DNA from 3 places in the Dyella sp. 333MFSha genome. Region 2 is predicted to be linked to each of the others. Evidence: predicted binding sites of a transcription regulator. Region 2 holds the regulator's gene; each other region holds the start of a gene.
What was found. Region 2 encodes sigma-54, which starts transcription at its own class of promoters, with help from an activator protein. Its sites were predicted from a motif close to TGGCACGNGCNTTGC; they were not measured.

Region 1 (5,396 bases), on a different contig from region 2:
CGCGCGCTGACCGAGTTGCGTCGACGTGGCGTCGCCATGCCGACACATCGCGCGCGCCGCGTCACCGCCAGGGACTTCGAGGACTACGACCTCGTGCTGGGCATGACCGGGTCACACATCGATGCCCTCCGCCGCGTCGCACCCGACGCGGCGGACAAGGTCGGGCTGCTGATGGACTATGCGGACGGTCCGAAAGGCCTCGACGTGCCCGATCCGTGGTACGGCTCGGCGAAGGATTTCGTGCACGCGTTCGACATGATCGAGCGTGGCGTCGATGGCGTGATTCGTAAGCTCCGAGAGCCCGCCGCACGGTGACCGTTTCGGAACTCGACCATCTCGGACAGCTGCTAGGCGAGCGCCCTGCCCGCCTGCATACGCTCTCCGGTGGCGACATCGCGCGCAGCGTTCGTGTCGAGCGGCAGGATGGCAGCCACGTCATGGCCAAGTTCCGTCGACCGGGACAAGTCGCGCTGACGCTCGAGGCGAGCATGCTCGATGACTTGCGTGCCGCCGGGCTCCCCGTGCCCGAGACGCTGGCGGTCGATGACGATGCACTCGTACTGGCGTGGGTCGACGATGGCGGCCGTGGCTTCGACGACGAGGTGCAGCGCGCCGCCGGTCGCGCTATCGCAACCATGCATGCGCAGCCCGTGGGCGATGAGTTCGGATACAGGCACGACACGGTGGTGGGCAGCATCCCGCAACCGAATACGTTCGATCACGATTGGATCGCGTTCTTTCGCGACCGGCGCCTGCTTTATATGGCGGGACTCGCGGATGAAGCCGGCGAATTGCCTTCGTCGTTTCGTCACCGTATCGACAAGGTGGCCCAGCGTCTTGGCGAGTGGATCGATCCGGCGGTGCAGCCGTCGCTCGTACATGGCGATCTGTGGGGAGGCAATATGCTGGCGACCGCGCATGGCGGCGCCTGCTTTATCGATCCGGCCATCTATCGCGGTGATGGTGAGGTCGACCTTGCGCTGGCGACGCTGTTTGGCAGTGTCGGGCCGGCGTTCTTCAAGGGGTATACCGAGATCAGGCCGCTCGAACGCAGATTCATGACGACGAGGCGGCACCTCTACCAGCTGTATCCGCTGTTGATGCATGTGCGCTTGTTCGGCGGCTCGTACCTCGCCCCGCTCGACAGCACACTCGGAAAACTGGGCGTCTGATACTTCGCCGGGCGGTCAGCGACTCGACGCATCCAGGCGTTCGCGCAAATACGTCACCACCCGCATCGCCCGCATCGACAACGCCCACTCCGCCCGACACACCAGCCAAAGCGTATCGACGACAGGATCCGTGCCCCGCACCACCTGGATAGCCTCCTGCCGCGCAAACGCACGACGCGCATGCTCCGGAATCACCGTGAAGCCAAGTCCGCGCGCTACCGGCTCAAGAATCAGCCCGATCTGATTACTGAACCCTGCGACGGGAACACCCTTAAGACCACCGGCACCGGGAAACTGACGCGCCAGGAGCCGCGTCGCCATCGCCTGACCGTCGGGATGGTCAATAAAGCCGATCTGGACGAGATCCTTCCAACCCTTCACATCGCGGTCGGCAGGAGCGACCAGTTCCAGCGCCTCAGTCGTAAACGGCTCGGCGGCCAGCGATTCGTCATCGGGCCGCAGGCTCATCAGACCGATTTCATAGCGGCTTTCCATCACCGCCGCGCGAACTTCGCTGTCCGGGGCAAAGCGATGGCGAATGACAAGCCCCGGATTCGCCTGCTGCAGATCCAGCAATAGCGGATACAGCGACAAGCCAATGCTTCCAGGCGTAATCAGACTGACCTCGCCCTCCAGCGCGTCGACATCCGACAGGCGCAGCTTCAGCGCCTTGTCGGCGCGGTCCACGTCACGGCAGTAGTCCAGTAGGGCGAGGCCGGCTGGCATCAGTTCGATGCTTCGGGGCCGGCGAATCACCAGGGGCCCCAGCCGGTCCTCGAGCTGACGGATGTGCTGGCTGATGGCGGCCTGAGTGACACCCAGTCGCTCAGCGACACGGGTAAAGTTACCGAGGTCGGCAAGCTGCCGGAAGGTCTCCAGCCATTGCGGTTGAATCATAAGATTCTCTTATCCGTGAGAGATTATTCGCGCGAGCGAACTTATGGTCATTATCGAGCCTCATGCAAAGGGCTGCTAGTCGTCCCCGCCCGCGAAACGTGACCGGCCTGGAATAACGATAGTCCCCGCCTCCGCAAGGCGATCGAGGCCCCCCCTCCACTTGCAAGGTCGCCCCGTACTGCCCACGCACGTCGGCAACCACCGGCGAAGCCGTGCGCATCCAAAACAGTGGCCGGGCCGTACGTCACGTCGACGGTGACGGCCATCACGGCGTCGCTTCCGCTGACGTGTCCTCGAACATCGTGCACCTGAACGCGCGACGCCGAACGACCGGCTGATCCGGTACTTGATGCATCACTTGGCATGCAGCTTGCCTTTACCATTGGCAGGCTGCGCCGGCGCGAACGGGATTCGGTGCCTCAAACGCTCACCGCCACTTGCCGGGAATGGACATTCGCAGGGGCTGATACAGGTCATGTTGGCAGGATGGGAATCAATTCGATGACACCGCCGCGCACCGCGCGCGTGCCCCGGGCACGCTTGTGCCTCGCGCTGGCGCTGGCTCTGCACGGGCCTCTGGCCCTGGCCGCCGCCGCGCCTTCCGAACGCGACGCACTGATGGCGAAGGCACGCGACGAGCGTAGCGCGGGGCACCGCGTCGACGCCCTGGCGCACTGCCAGGAGGTACTGGCCCGCTGGCCGGACGATCGCGAGGCACAGACGCTCAACGTCGCTTTATTGACGGAAATGGGCGCGACGACGCGCGCCAGGGAACTGGCGGCTCGCTTGCAACCGCCCCAGAGCGTGGGCGATCGCGTCCATCTGGACGCCGATCACATCGCCCACGAAATCCGCTGGGCTAACGGCGAGCCCGCCGATCCGCGCGCACCCTATGCCGAGGCCGACCGCGCCGTGGCCGATGCCCGTCGCCTCGCGGACGATCCCCAGCTGGACCAGGGCCTGCGCCAGCGCGCGGAGCTGGATCTGCTGGTGGCGCTGGACCAGGCCGGTCGCGCGGACGAGGTGGTCACGCGTTACGACGCGCTTCGCCAGCGTAACGTCGCCCTGCCCGCTTACGTCGAGCGCGCCGTCGCCGATGCGCTGCTGGTCAGGCGCCGGCCGGCGGAAGCCGCAACCCTTTACGAAGACAGCATTGCCAAGGACCCGGGCCCCTATGGCGCCGCCGATTTCGAACCACGCATCGGCCTGATGTACGCCTACCTGGAATCCGGGCAGACGGACAAGGCCATCCGGACCATCGATGCGCTCGCCGCGAAAGAGCCGACATGGACGCGCGTGCCCGGTATCCGTGCGCCGATCCAGAACCAGCGCAAGGTCGATGCCGATCTCAACGCGGCCACACTCCGCGAATACGTCGACATGCCGGCCGACGCGTACGACCGCCTTCTTCCGATGTCGCGCGAGGCGCCCGCCAACTCGCAGATCCGTCGCGAGCTCGGCATGGTCGAGCTGGCGCGCGGCTGGCCACGCCGCGCGCAGGAAGACTTCAACATCGCCGGCACGCTCGACCGCCGCGATGTCGGCGCCTACATCGGTGAAGCCGACGCCGCGCGCGTGCTCAACGATTATGAAAGCGTGGACGAGGACCTGGGCGTCGCGCAGACCCTGGCCGACCGCAATGGGCGCGTCGCCCGCGCCGTGCAGTCGTGGAACCGCGAGCGCGGCTGGCAGTTCGATCTGAGCACCGAACAGGGCAAGGGCTCCAGCCCCGACTTCGGCGACCGCGACGCCACGACCCAGGCGTCGGCCGCGAGCCCGCTGATCGACGATCACTGGCGTGTGCTGGCACTGGCCCGCTACTCGACCGCCGACCTGCCCGAAGGCGACGTGCGTCGCTCACGCGTCGGCGTGGGCGTGATCGGCTATGCCCGTGGTCTCGAGGCTTATGTGCGCGCCCTTCCCGCCGCCGACCGTTATGTCGGCAAGACCGCCCTCGAGGCCGGCTTCGACTGGTCGATCACCGATCACTGGACCTGGGCGACCGATTACAGCACCGCGGGCGACGACGCGCCGCTGCGTGGACAGTACTACGGCATTTCAGCAAAGACGCTGGATACCGCCGTCACCTGGAGGGCGAGCGAGCTGACCCAGGCGCGCCTGGGTCTGTCGCGCGACAACTTCAGCGACGACAACAAACGCACGTCGTGGACCGCCTCGCTGACCCAGCGACTGCACACCGCTCCCAATCTGGCACTGGACGGCGGCATCGAACTGGGGGGCTCGATGAACACCCTGACCGATCGCCCCTACTTCAACCCGCGCCGCGACAAGAGCTACGCGATCACGGGCCGCCTGCAGAACCTGCTCGGTCAGTTCTACGAGCGCGCGGTCACACAGCGGATCGACGTCGCCGTGGGGCAGTACGCCGAACAGGGCTACGCCACCGACTGGATGGCCACCATCCGCTACGGTCAGACGTTCCAGCCGCGCGCCGGTATCCGGCTGGGCTGGGGAATCGGCTGGCACAACCAACCTTACGATGGTCAACGCGAACACCGCTTCGTCCTCGACCTGACGATGCACTGGGGAGAATGAGAGTCATGCGTCCGCTGTTGTTTCTGCTGATCCTGCTCGGAGCGGCCCTGTCCGCCGCCGCGCAGCCGGTCGCCGCCCCGCACCCCACCCTCATCGTCCTGGCCTACCACGACGTGCGCGACGACGTCGGCCTTCAGGCCGATCACGATCCGGATGCGACCAGCACCGATCACCTCATCGCTCATTTCGACTGGCTGCGCGCCAACGGCTACAACATGGTCAGCCTGTCGCAGGTCGTGGACGCCAGCAACGGCGGCAAGCCCTTGCCGAAGGACGCCGTACTCCTGACCTTCGACGATGGCCTGGAGAGTTTCTACACCCGCGTGTATCCGCTCCTGCGTGCCTATCACTATCCCGCGCTGCAGGCGCTGGTCGGCTCGTGGATGGACATGCCCGACGGCAAGCACATGCCGTACAACGGCGGCGACTGCACGCGTTCGTGCTTCCTCACCTGGGATCAGGTCGCCGAGATGCAGAAGTCGGGCCTCGTCGAGTTCGGCTCGCACACGTGGGAAATGCATCAGGGGCAGAACGGCAACCCGCAGGGTAACCAGATGCCCATGGCTGCCTCGATCGCTTACGACAGCGCCACGAAGCGCTACGAGACCGAGACCGAATACGCCGCGCGCGTCCGCAAGGACCTTTCGCACAGCGCGGATGAAATCGCCGCGCATACCGGCGTGCGCCCGCGCGCGGCGGTGTGGCCTTACGGTGCCTACACCCGCGTGGGTCGCGAAGTCGCCGCCGACCTCGGGATGAGCGTGTCGCTCA
Region 2 (5,396 bases):
CGCACTCCTCGAGGCCCGTGGTTTCACCTCGGACGACTTCGCCCGCTCGCATCCGGCCGGCAGCCTCGGGCGCCGCCTGCTGCTGCATATCGCCGATGTCATGCATACGGGTGACGACGTGCCGCGCGTCGGCGTGGAAGCCTCCGTCAGCGAAGCGCTCGTCGAGATGACCCGCAAGCACCTGGGCATGACCGCCGTGGTGGATAACGAAGGACGTCTGCTGGGCGTCTTTACCGACGGCGATCTTCGTCGCGCCCTCGACGACGACGATGTCGATCTGCGCAACGCCACCGTCGGCCAGCTGATGACCCGCGGGCCCAAGACCATCGGCTCGGACAAGCTGGCCGTCGAAGCCGCCCAGCTTATGGAAAAACACCAGATCAACGCGCTGCTGGTCACCGACCCCTCCGGCCAGGTGGTCGGCGCGCTCAACATCCACGACCTGCTCCGCGCCCGCGTCGTCTGACGACCCGGTCCCGGCGCGCCTCGCGCGCGCCCTTTTCGTCCCCATATCGAAACCCATGGCCTACACCCACTACACCGACATCCCCGCCGATATCGCCGAACGCGCGGCCCGCGTTCGCGTCGTCGTCTTCGACGTGGATGGCACCCTGACGGACGGCCGCCTGTGGTACGCCGAGGACGGCCGCGAGACCAAGGTTTTCCACGTGCATGACGGTCTGGGCCTGAAACGTCTTCAGGAAAACGGCGTCAAGGTCGCCATCATCACGGCCCGGATCAGTCACCCGGTGTCGCTGCGCGCCGAAGAACTGGGCATTCCCCACGTCTATCAGGGTCAGAAGGACAAACGGGCCTGCCTCAACGCCCTGCTCGACGCCCTCCGCCTGACGCCGGACCAGGCCGCCTTTGTCGGCGACGACCTGCCGGACCTGCCGGCCATGGGCATCGCCGGCCTGGCCGTGGCCGTGGCCAACGCCCACCCCTGGGTGGCCGAGCGCGCCCATTGGCGCACCCGGCTGTCCGGTGGCTATGGCGCCGCCCGCGAGGTCGCCGACATGATCCTCGCCGCCCAGGGCAAGGCCGAAGCCGAACGGGACCGCTGGCTGTGAGCGCCTTCAACCTGCTCAAGGACCGCAGTACCGGCGGTATCGCCGGCATGCTCCTGGTCGCACTGGGCGCCAGCGTACTGCTCTATTACTGGGTCGCCCCGGAGAAGAAGCTGCAGGACTTCGTCGGTCCGCCGCGCTCGGGCTACGTCCTGACCAACTTCGACCTCGACTCCTACAACGAACAGGGCAAGCTGGCCTTCACGCTCATCGCGCCACATCTGGAGCGCCGCGAGGGTGACGATTCGCTGTACATCAATGCGCCCGACTTCGTGCTGCCCTCGACCAAGGAAGTCGACGTGCCGCCGTGGAAGGGGCATTCGCAGTACGGCTGGGTCAACAAGGACGGCAGCATGCTGAAGCTGCAGGGCAAGGTGCACATGGACCGCGTCGCCTTCGCGCAGACGCCGCCGGCCAGCATCGACACCTCCGAGGTCACCGCGTGGCCCAAGCGGAACTACCTGGAGACCGCCGAGGCGGCCCGTATCGTCCAGGGAACCTCTACAATGAACGGCGTTGGCATGCGCGCCAATCTCGATACCAAGCACCTGGAGCTTCTCGATGCAGTCCACACCACGTATCTGCCGCCCAAGCGCTAACGCGCTGCTTGCGCTGCTTGGCCTGGCGCTCGTGGCCAGCCTGCCGGCCGCCGCCAAGCAGTCCGATCGCAACCAGCCGGCCGACGTCGTCTCCAAGTCGTTCGATGGCTCCCAGCAGCCCAACGGCAAGGTGATCTGGACGGGAAGCGTCGTCCTGACCCAGGGCACCCTGAAGATCACCGGCAGCAAGGCGACGGGTTATTTCGACGCCGACAGCCAGCTCAACCGGGTGGTCGTCGACGGCAGCCCCGCCACCATCCATCAGCTGGACGATTGCGACCAGCCGATGGACGGCAAGGCTTCCAACATCGACTACAAGATCGACAAGGACTTTGCCGTGCTGACCGGCGGTGCCCATGTCAACCAGCCGGCGAAGGGCAGTGCCGATGGCGACAAGCTCACCTACAACACCCAGAACAGCACGATGACGGGCGAAAGCAACGGTCCCGCACCCGTACACATGACCTTCCAGCCGAAGAGCACCACGCCGGGCGCACCCGCCAAGGCGGCCGGCGCCTGCCCCACTCCGGCGGCCGCGGCCGCACCTGCCAGGAAGCCCTGACCCGATGCTTTCAGCCCAAGGCCTGCAGAAGCGCTTCCGCGCACGCAAGGTAGTCCGTGACTTCGCCTTCTCCATCCGCGAAGGTGAGGTCGTCGGCCTTCTCGGCCCCAACGGCGCCGGCAAGACGACCTGCTTCTACATGGTGGTCGGGCTGATCCAGGCCGACGCGGGCGTGATCAAGCTCGATCAGCAGGACATCACCGGCCTGCCCATGCACGCGCGCGCCAAGCTCGGCATCGGATATCTGCCGCAGGAAGCCTCGGTCTTCCGCCGCCTCAGCGTGTCGGACAACATCATGGCGGTGCTCGAACTGCGCGACGGCATGACGCAGAAGCAGCGCGACGACGAACTCGACAGCCTGCTCGACGAACTGAAGATCGCGCACATCGCCGATCAGAAGGGCATCAGCCTGTCCGGCGGCGAGCGTCGTCGCGTCGAAATCGCCCGGGCGCTGGCGGCACGCCCGCGCTACATGCTGCTCGATGAGCCGTTCGCCGGCGTCGATCCCATTTCCGTGGGCGAGATCCAGCGCATCGTGCGACACCTCAAGGAACGCGGCATCGGCGTGCTGATCACCGATCACAACGTCCGCGAAACGCTCGGCATCTGCGACCGCGCGTACATCCTCAACGACGGTGAGGTCCTCTCGCGCGGTACGCCTCAGCACATCCTCGCCGATGAGAAGGTGCGCGAGGTGTATCTGGGTCGTGAATTCCGCATCTAGAGCGCGTCACCGGCCATCTGCGCCGACGCGCAGATTCGGCCAGAGGTGCTAGCCGGCCGGACCGCTGGTTTGTGGAGGCCGCAAGGGGTTAGGATGGATTCGACACCTCACGCATCGAAGGCATGAAACCCGGACTTCAGTTTCGCCTGCATCAGCAGCTCACGCTGACCCCGCAGCTACAGCAGGCCATTCGTCTGCTCCAGCTGTCGCAGCTGGAGCTCGAAGCGGAACTCCGCCAGATCGCGGAGAGCAACCCGCTGCTCGAGTTTGCCGAAGATGCGGAATCCGACGCGGATGCCGACGGCGACGCCGCGGACGAGAACGGTTTCGACGCGGAGTTCCCGTCCCGCCAGGAGCTCCCGGCCAAGTCCTCGAAGGAGGACGAGTCCACCGCCACCCCGTCCGAAGAACTCGCCCCGGAGTGGGATGACGATCGCTTCCACGGCGAGGCGGGTGACTACGCTGGCGCCCCATCGCGTTCGAACGGTGGTGACGAAGACGGTTTCGAGCCGCAGAATGCCGCGCCGGAAAGCCTCCAGCAGCACCTGGAGTGGCAGCTCAATCTTTCCCAGTTCTCCCCACGCGACCACGCGATCGCCACCGCGATCATCCACGCGCTGGACGAGGACGGGTACCTGCGCGACGGGGTCGAGGCGGTGGAAGTCGCGCTGCCCGCCGAACTGCGGGCCAGTGCCGGGGAGATCGAAGCGGTACGCCAGCGCGTGCAGCGATTCGATCCCACCGGCATCGCCAGCCTCGATCTGCGCGACTGTCTGCTCTGCCAGCTCTCGCAGTTTTCGACCGAAACACCGTTCCGCGACCTGGCGATCCGTATCGTCCTTGAAGAGCTGGAGCTCCTCGCGCGAAACGACAGCGTCAAGATCGCCCGTCGGCTCAAGGCCGCCGAGAACGAGGTGGCCAGCGCCGCGGCGCTGATCCGCAGCCTCGATCCGCGCCCGGGCGCCGCGCTGGATGCCACGCCCGTCGAATACGTCGCGCCCGATGTGTACGCACGGCGGGAAGCGGGTCGCTGGACGGTCAGCCTCAACGCCGACGCGCAGCCCCGGCTGGGGCTCAACCAGCATTACTGCAACCTCATCGCCCGCGCGCGCGGCGACGACGCCACCTGGATGAAGGGCCAGCTGCAGGAAGCCCGCTGGTTGCTGAAGAGTCTGCAGTCGCGCGCCGAAACCCTGACCAAGGTCGCGGAAGTCATCGTCCGCCGCCAGAGCGCCTTCCTCGATTACGGCCCCGAGGCCATGCATCCGCTGGTGTTGCGTGAGGTCGCCGAAGAAGTCGGCATGCACGAATCGACGATTTCACGGGTCACCACCCGGAAATACATGCACACGCCGCGCGGCACCTTCGAACTCAAGCATTTCTTTTCCAGTGGCGTGGCGACGGAAGACGGCGGCAGCGCATCCGCCACCGCCATCCAGGCCATGTTGCGCAAGCTCATCACGGGCGAGGACGCACGCCGCCCCTTGTCCGACCAGGCCCTCGCCGAGGAGCTCCATCGACGCGGAATTCAGGTCGCACGCCGTACGGTCGCCAAGTACCGTGAAGCGATGCGAATTCCCAGCTCCAGCGAACGCGTTCGCGCAGGTTGAGAAACATCGGGGGGAACCCCGGCGGAGGTCCACGGTCTCATCAGTTCAGGCTTGAGGAGCGGCAACCCCGCCGTTCCGATCTCGTCGCCATAAGGCGACACCCTCAGCAAGAAGGAGGCGTCATGCAAATCCAGATCAGCGGCCAGCACGTCCATATCACCCCCGCTCTGCGCGAGCGCGTGGAACAGCAAATCGGCCGCTTCGAACGCCTTTTCGACAATATCAAAGCCCTCGACGTGGTCCTTTCCGTCGACAAGAACGAGCACAAGGCCGGAGGCACCCTGCACTGTGCCGGCACCCGGCTCCATGGCGAAGGCGTGGCCCGCCTGGAAGACGACAACAAGGGCGACACCCTTTATTCCGCCATCGACGCCATGATCGGCAAACTCGCCGACCAGCTTCGCAAGCACAAAGAGAAGCTGAAGGATCACCATAACGCCGAAGGCCGCGACGCGCGCGTTGCCAGCACCGACTGACGCGAGCGCCCGGCGGCCGCTCGCGCGCGCCGCCGGGCCTCCTCCCGCGTGTTGATGGCACAATAGCCCCAGCCGGCGCCCTCACGCCGGCTTCGCCATCTAAAGGGATCACACGCGTGGATCGGCTCACCGCCAGACAACTCTTCGACGGCGTCTACGAACGTATGGCGCTTCGCTGGGCCGCCGGCATGCGCGGCGAGGCCCGCGTGCTCGAGCCCAATGCCAAGCAGAGCCGCCGTCCTTCGCTGGTCGGCTACCTCAACGTGATCTACCCGAACAAGGTGCAGATCATCGGCACGGAGGAGCTCAACTACCTCGACGGCCTCGAATCGCGCCAGCGCTGGGAGGTCATCCACAA
Region 3 (5,396 bases), on a different contig from region 2:
ACCCTCGTATCTTCAGAGACGAGTCCCGACGGCTGTCTGCGCATCGACACGTACTCTGCGTTCCGCGTACTTCCGTCAGTATTTCACCGTATTCCGGATCCTGATCCGACGATTAGGTATGCGCTCGGGAGGTCGTGGGAAGACGAGATATTCAAACGCGCTTACGAAGCCAGCACTGGCACTTTCCTGGGAGAGACTGTCGTTTTCGATCCATCGGCGTCCACGAGCATCATGTACTGGGGTGACACGAGAACACCCGGGCGGCGTGTTGTAGTTGCCAATCAGTTTTCACTCACGGATACCGACCGCTGCTCTGACGAAGCCACTCTCGCTAAGCTAGAAGCGTTCTACGAGCGAGAGCGGGAGGAGAGCCAACGAATACAGACGGAGTGGAAAAACGGGCGCCCGATCAGGCGTACCCTCTCGGCACCGGAGCAATGAGATCGCAAGGATTCCTTATTGCTCTCGTGGTTTCCGCCTCCGTTGTGCTCCTTAGCGGGTCAGTTTGGTAGGAGCGAGCCTTCGCTACGTATGTGTCATCAGAGATCAGCCCGAACGGCTGTATCCGAGTCGACACGTACAGCGCTTTCCGCGTACTGCCCTCAGTTTTTCACCGTATTCCTCATCCCGATCCATCGCTGCAAGTTGGCTTTGCGAAGCGGTGGCACGCCGCTGTCTCTGATCGCGCATACGAAGCGAGCACCGGGGCCTTTCTCGGTGAGACCATCGTCTACGATCCCTCATCCACCTTCGACTATGTCGATTGCGGAGATACAGGAAAGACGGGACGACGTTTAGTGAACATCGGTGGATTCATGTTGGCCGATACGACCCGATGCTCTGATGCGGCAACCATGGCGCGAATAGAGGCCTTTTACGAGCGGAAGCGCAACGAGATACAGAGGTCGGAAAAGAATCGGGAAGATCAGCGCCGACTGGACGCCGGGCCTTTGGGAATGACGCGCTGAACACGGCGAGAGAACCAAAGAAAAAGGGGCGCCGAAGCGCCCCTTTCTTTTACCCGATGATCGCTCTCGCAATCAGATCGCGTAGTACATCTGGAACTCGAGCGGGTGGGTGCTCGCGCGGTAGCGGGTCACTTCCTGCATCTTCAGCGAGATATACGCGTCGATGAAGTCGTCGGTGAACACGCCGCCGGCCTTGAGGAAGTCGCGATCCTTGTCGAGCGCGGCGAGCGCTTCGTCGAGGCTGGCGCAGACCTGCGGAATGTTCTTCTCTTCTTCCGGCGGCAGATCGTAGAGATCCTTGTCGGCCGGTGCACCCGGGTCGATCTTGTTCAGGATGCCGTCAAGGCCGGCCATCATCAGCACGGTGAAGGTCAGGTAGCCCGACTGCATCGGATCGGGGAAACGGATTTCGATACGACGACCCTTCGGGCTCGACACGTACGGGATACGGCAGGATGCCGAACGGTTACGCGCCGAGTAGGCGAGCATGACCGGCGCTTCGAAGCCCGGGACCAGACGCTTGTAGCTGTTGGTCGTCGAATTCGCGAACGCGTTGATGGCCTTGGCGTGCTTGAAGATACCGCCGATGTACCACAGCGCCGTCTGCGACAGGCCACCGTAGAGGTCGCCCGCGAAGAGGTTCTCGCCGTTCTTCGACAGCGACTGGTGCACGTGCATGCCCGAGCCATTGTCGCCGACGATCGGCTTCGGCATGAAGGTCACGGTCTTGCCCTGCTGGTGGGCGACGTTCTTGATGACGTACTTCATCGTCATCAGTTCGTCGGCCTTCTTCACCAGGGTGTTGAAGCGCGTGCCGATCTCGCACTGGCCCGCGTTGGCGACTTCGTGGTGATGCACTTCGACCACCTGGCCGAGCGACTCGAGCACCTTGCACATGTCGGCGCGCAGGTCACCCAGGCTGTCGACCGGGCTGACCGGGAAATAGCCGCCCTTGACGCCCGGACGGTGGCCGCTGTTGGTGCCGTCGTACTTGTAGCGCGACGACCAGGCTGCTTCTTCGGAGCCGATTTCGTAGAACACGCGTCCCATGTCGTTCTGCCAGCGGACCGAGTCGAAGATGAAGAACTCGGGTTCCGGGCCGAAGAAGGCGGTATCGGCGATGCCGGTCGACTTCAGGAAGGCTTCGCCGCGCTTGGCGATGGAGCGCGGGTCGCGACCGTAAGCCTGCATGGTGCTCGGCTCGAGCACGTCGCAATGCACGATCAGCTGCTTGTGGGCGCTGAACGGGTCGAGGTGGGCGGTCTCCGGATCCGGCATGAGAACCATGTCGGACTCGTTGATGCCCTTCCAGCCGGCGATCGACGAGCCGTCGAACATCTTGCCGTCTTCGAAGGTGCTCTCGTCGATGGCGTGGGCGGGGAACGTGACGTGGTGGTGCTTGCCGAGCATGTCGGCGAAGCGCAGGTCGACGAACTCGATTTCCTCGTCCTGGATCAGGTTCAGCACTTTGGAAGCGGCGGACATACAAACCTCGAAATGGGTGTGGGCGGAATGCGTGTAGCAATCGCTATGCCAGCGTATCCGCCATCGACGGGGCGCCGGAATCAAGCTCTCCCATCATAGAACGGGTGTGAGGAAGATGCGCAAATGCACCATCATGGTGCATCGTTCTCGCTCACGCACCATTTCGGCCGATCCGCCAGCGTCGTCGCTCAAGGCTGGTGGGAAGGAAAGTTCACAAAGCCATCGTCGTCCGACGACTTTGCGGGCGCCGTCGAGGTCGGCGGCGCGACCGGACCGGGAGTCACCGGCTGCGCTGTCGGCACCGCGGTTCCCATCCGCGCGAGCAATGCGCGATCCGCCTTGATCATCGCCTGCGTCAGTTCGCTGTCATCGGTCGGCTGCTTGAGCTTGGGCGTGACGCCGACGCGCGGCGAATACACCGAGCGCACGTTGTAGACCTTGCCGTCGACACTGACGATCATTTCGACGATCAGTGGCGACAGCGCATTCACAATCTCCGATCCCGCATACCATCCGCCATGCATCTCCGTCTCGGAGCATTTCTCGCCGGCTCGAAGCATGAGCATCGGAAGCAGGCCCCCATACATCGACCCTACGCTGCCTTTCAACGCGCGCTTGGCGTTGAGATAGGCAGCGTAACGGCGTACCTCGATGGTGTGCCCGTGCCATGGGTCGCCTGGCGCGGTAGCCATTTCGTTGCGAAGCAACGCGACAGCCGACAGGGAAGCCGGTTTCTGGGGCACCGTATAAATCCCGTAATCACAGCTGGTGATCAGCAACGAGTGGATGTCGTATGCCCGGTCCGCCGGCGGACGGTGATCGACGACCGCGGGTCCGGTGACATCCGTCGCTTCGGGCGGGACGGGAAGGAGCGGCTCAACGGGCATCGGAGGCGGGGGCGTTGTTGGCCGCCGATTGCCGGAGCAAGCAGCGAGCGTCATCGACAATACGAAGACGCCGACCGCGCAAAGCGTCCGCCCATGTCCCCGTACGACAGCCACGGCGATGCCGAGGCCAGATCTGATAGCCATCGCGATTTCCCCTGTCGCGCAACCTTGCGCCGGCGCCATCATCCGACTCGCGCATGCCGCAGTAAATAGGTCCGCGAGCGTTCACGCCTCGTTCCCGATGCCGTCGCGTTTTCCCGAGCCACCCACATCGTTTACGCTTCGGTCCCTAGCGGGGCCTCGCCCCTCCCACACCGCCGCCTTTCCCCGGGCCGGCGCACGCAGAGCCGCTCCATGACCAAGAAAACCGATAACGACACCCCCGACGCCGCGCGACGCCGGTTGCTGGGCGGCATGGCCACGACCGGCGCCATGCTCGCGCTGGGTGGCGCAAGCGAGGTGACCGCAGCCGGCAAGAAGGCGGCTGGCCCAGCGCCGACCGGTGCCGCACTGGATGCGTTGCTCGAAAGACACATCGACAACGTGGTCGTGATCTACGCGGAAAACCGCAGCTTCAACAATCTGTTCGGGGACTTCCCCGGTCTGCAGCAGCCGCTGAGCGAAGTTCCGCCAGAACGTCTGATCCAGCGGGATCGCGACGGCACCCCGCTGAAGACCCTGCCACCCATCTGGGGCGGGCTCGTGCCGCACGAGCAGGTCGTCGACCATAAAACGTACAAGATCGGCGAAAAGGACATTACCGGCCTGCCGAACGCGCCGTGGGCACTGCACACCGGCGACGGCACCCCGCTGCCGCACGGTCTGGTCACGCGCGATCTCGTCCACGCGTTCTATAACAACCAGCTGCAGATCAACGGCGGCAAGAACGACGGCTTCGTCGCGTGGGGTGACAACGGTGCGCTGACCATGGGGCACTATGCCAGCGCGCCCGTGCACCTGCGCCTGTGGAATATCGCCTCGCAGTTCACCTTGTGCGACAACTTCTTCATGGGTGCCTTTGGCGGTTCGTTCCTCAACCACCAGTACCTCGTCGCCGCGCAGCCGCCGTTCTATCCGGACGCCGACAAGAGCCCCGCGCAGTTCAACATCGCGGTCACCGAAAGCGGCGACCCGCTCGACCATCGCCTGAAGATGGACGAGGAATCGCCGAAGAGCGCGATGGATGGCAAACCCAAATTCGCGCACCACAATACGCTGACCCCGGACTTCTGGGCGGTGAACACCATCGGTCCGCCCTATTCGCCGGGCTTCAACGTCGATCGCAGGAATCCGCTGCTTGCCGACGCCACCAGCGCCAACACGCTGGTGCCGCAGAAGCATAAACACATCGGCGACGTGCTCTCGGCGAAGGATGTCGACTGGGCCTGGTATGGCGGCGGTTTCCAGGCCGCGCTCGACGGTAAGGGCGACGGTGACGACGCCAGCTTCCCGCAGACGCCGAACTTCCAGCCACATCACCAGCCGCTCAATTACTTCGTGACGCTGGCTCCGGGAACCGAAGCGCGCAAGAAGCATTTGCGCGATGGCGGTCTTGGCGAGACGGCGGCGACGAATCATTTTCTTGCGGACATCGCGGCTGGGAAGCTGCCGCCGGTGGCGTTCTACAAGCCGCAAGGCGACCTCAACATGCACGCCGGCTACTCCGACGTGGAAGCCGGCGATCGTCATATCGCCAACGTCGTACATGCGCTGCGCAAGAGCCCGCAGTGGAAGAACATGCTGGTGGTGATCACCTTCGATGAGAACGGCGGCTGGTGGGATCACGTCGCTCCGCCGAAGGGCGACCGCTGGGGGCCGGGTACGCGCATCCCTGCGCTGGTCGTTTCGCCCTATGCGAAGAAGGGCCACGTCGAGCACACGATCTACGACACCGGATCCATCGCGCGCTTCCTGACGCGCCGGTTCAAGCTGGAAAAGCTGCCGGGGCTGAAGATCCGTGAGGATGCGATGGTGGCGGCGGGTGGGCCGGCGGCGGGCGATCTTACCGAAACGCTCGACTTTTCGGCGACTTGATATCGCCAACAGGGTGGGCTCC

Region 1: a site for sigma-54 is predicted at 2,429-2,443, ahead of pgaA (poly-beta-1,6 N-acetyl-D-glucosamine export porin PgaA). Genes of this name have one in related genera too.
Region 3: a site for sigma-54 is predicted at 2,490-2,504, ahead of glnA (type I glutamate--ammonia ligase). Genes of this name have one in related genera too.

Annotation. Positions count from the first base shown of each region.
Region 1 is NZ_FNBR01000001.1:1,496,275-1,501,670, forward strand. It holds gene BLT40_RS06455 (low molecular weight protein-tyrosine-phosphatase) at 1-315, shown strand, start outside; gene BLT40_RS06460 (fructosamine kinase family protein) at 312-1,172, shown strand; gene BLT40_RS06465 (LysR family transcriptional regulator) at 1,188-2,069, opposite strand; gene pgaA (poly-beta-1,6 N-acetyl-D-glucosamine export porin PgaA) at 2,571-4,625, shown strand; gene pgaB (poly-beta-1,6-N-acetyl-D-glucosamine N-deacetylase PgaB) at 4,631-5,396, shown strand, end outside.
Region 2 is NZ_FNBR01000003.1:68,652-74,047, forward strand. It holds gene BLT40_RS13650 (KpsF/GutQ family sugar-phosphate isomerase) at 1-466, shown strand, start outside; gene BLT40_RS13655 (KdsC family phosphatase) at 522-1,070, shown strand; gene lptC (LPS export ABC transporter periplasmic protein LptC) at 1,067-1,666, shown strand; gene lptA (lipopolysaccharide transport periplasmic protein LptA) at 1,629-2,228, shown strand; gene lptB (LPS export ABC transporter ATP-binding protein) at 2,233-2,952, shown strand; gene BLT40_RS13675 (RNA polymerase factor sigma-54) at 3,075-4,562, shown strand; gene raiA (ribosome hibernation-promoting factor, HPF/YfiA family) at 4,685-5,038, shown strand; gene hprK (HPr(Ser) kinase/phosphatase) at 5,155-5,396, shown strand, end outside.
Region 3 is NZ_FNBR01000002.1:963,299-968,694, forward strand. It holds gene glnA (type I glutamate--ammonia ligase) at 1,041-2,453, opposite strand; gene BLT40_RS11615 (hypothetical protein) at 2,642-3,340, opposite strand; gene acpA (acid phosphatase) at 3,695-5,374, shown strand.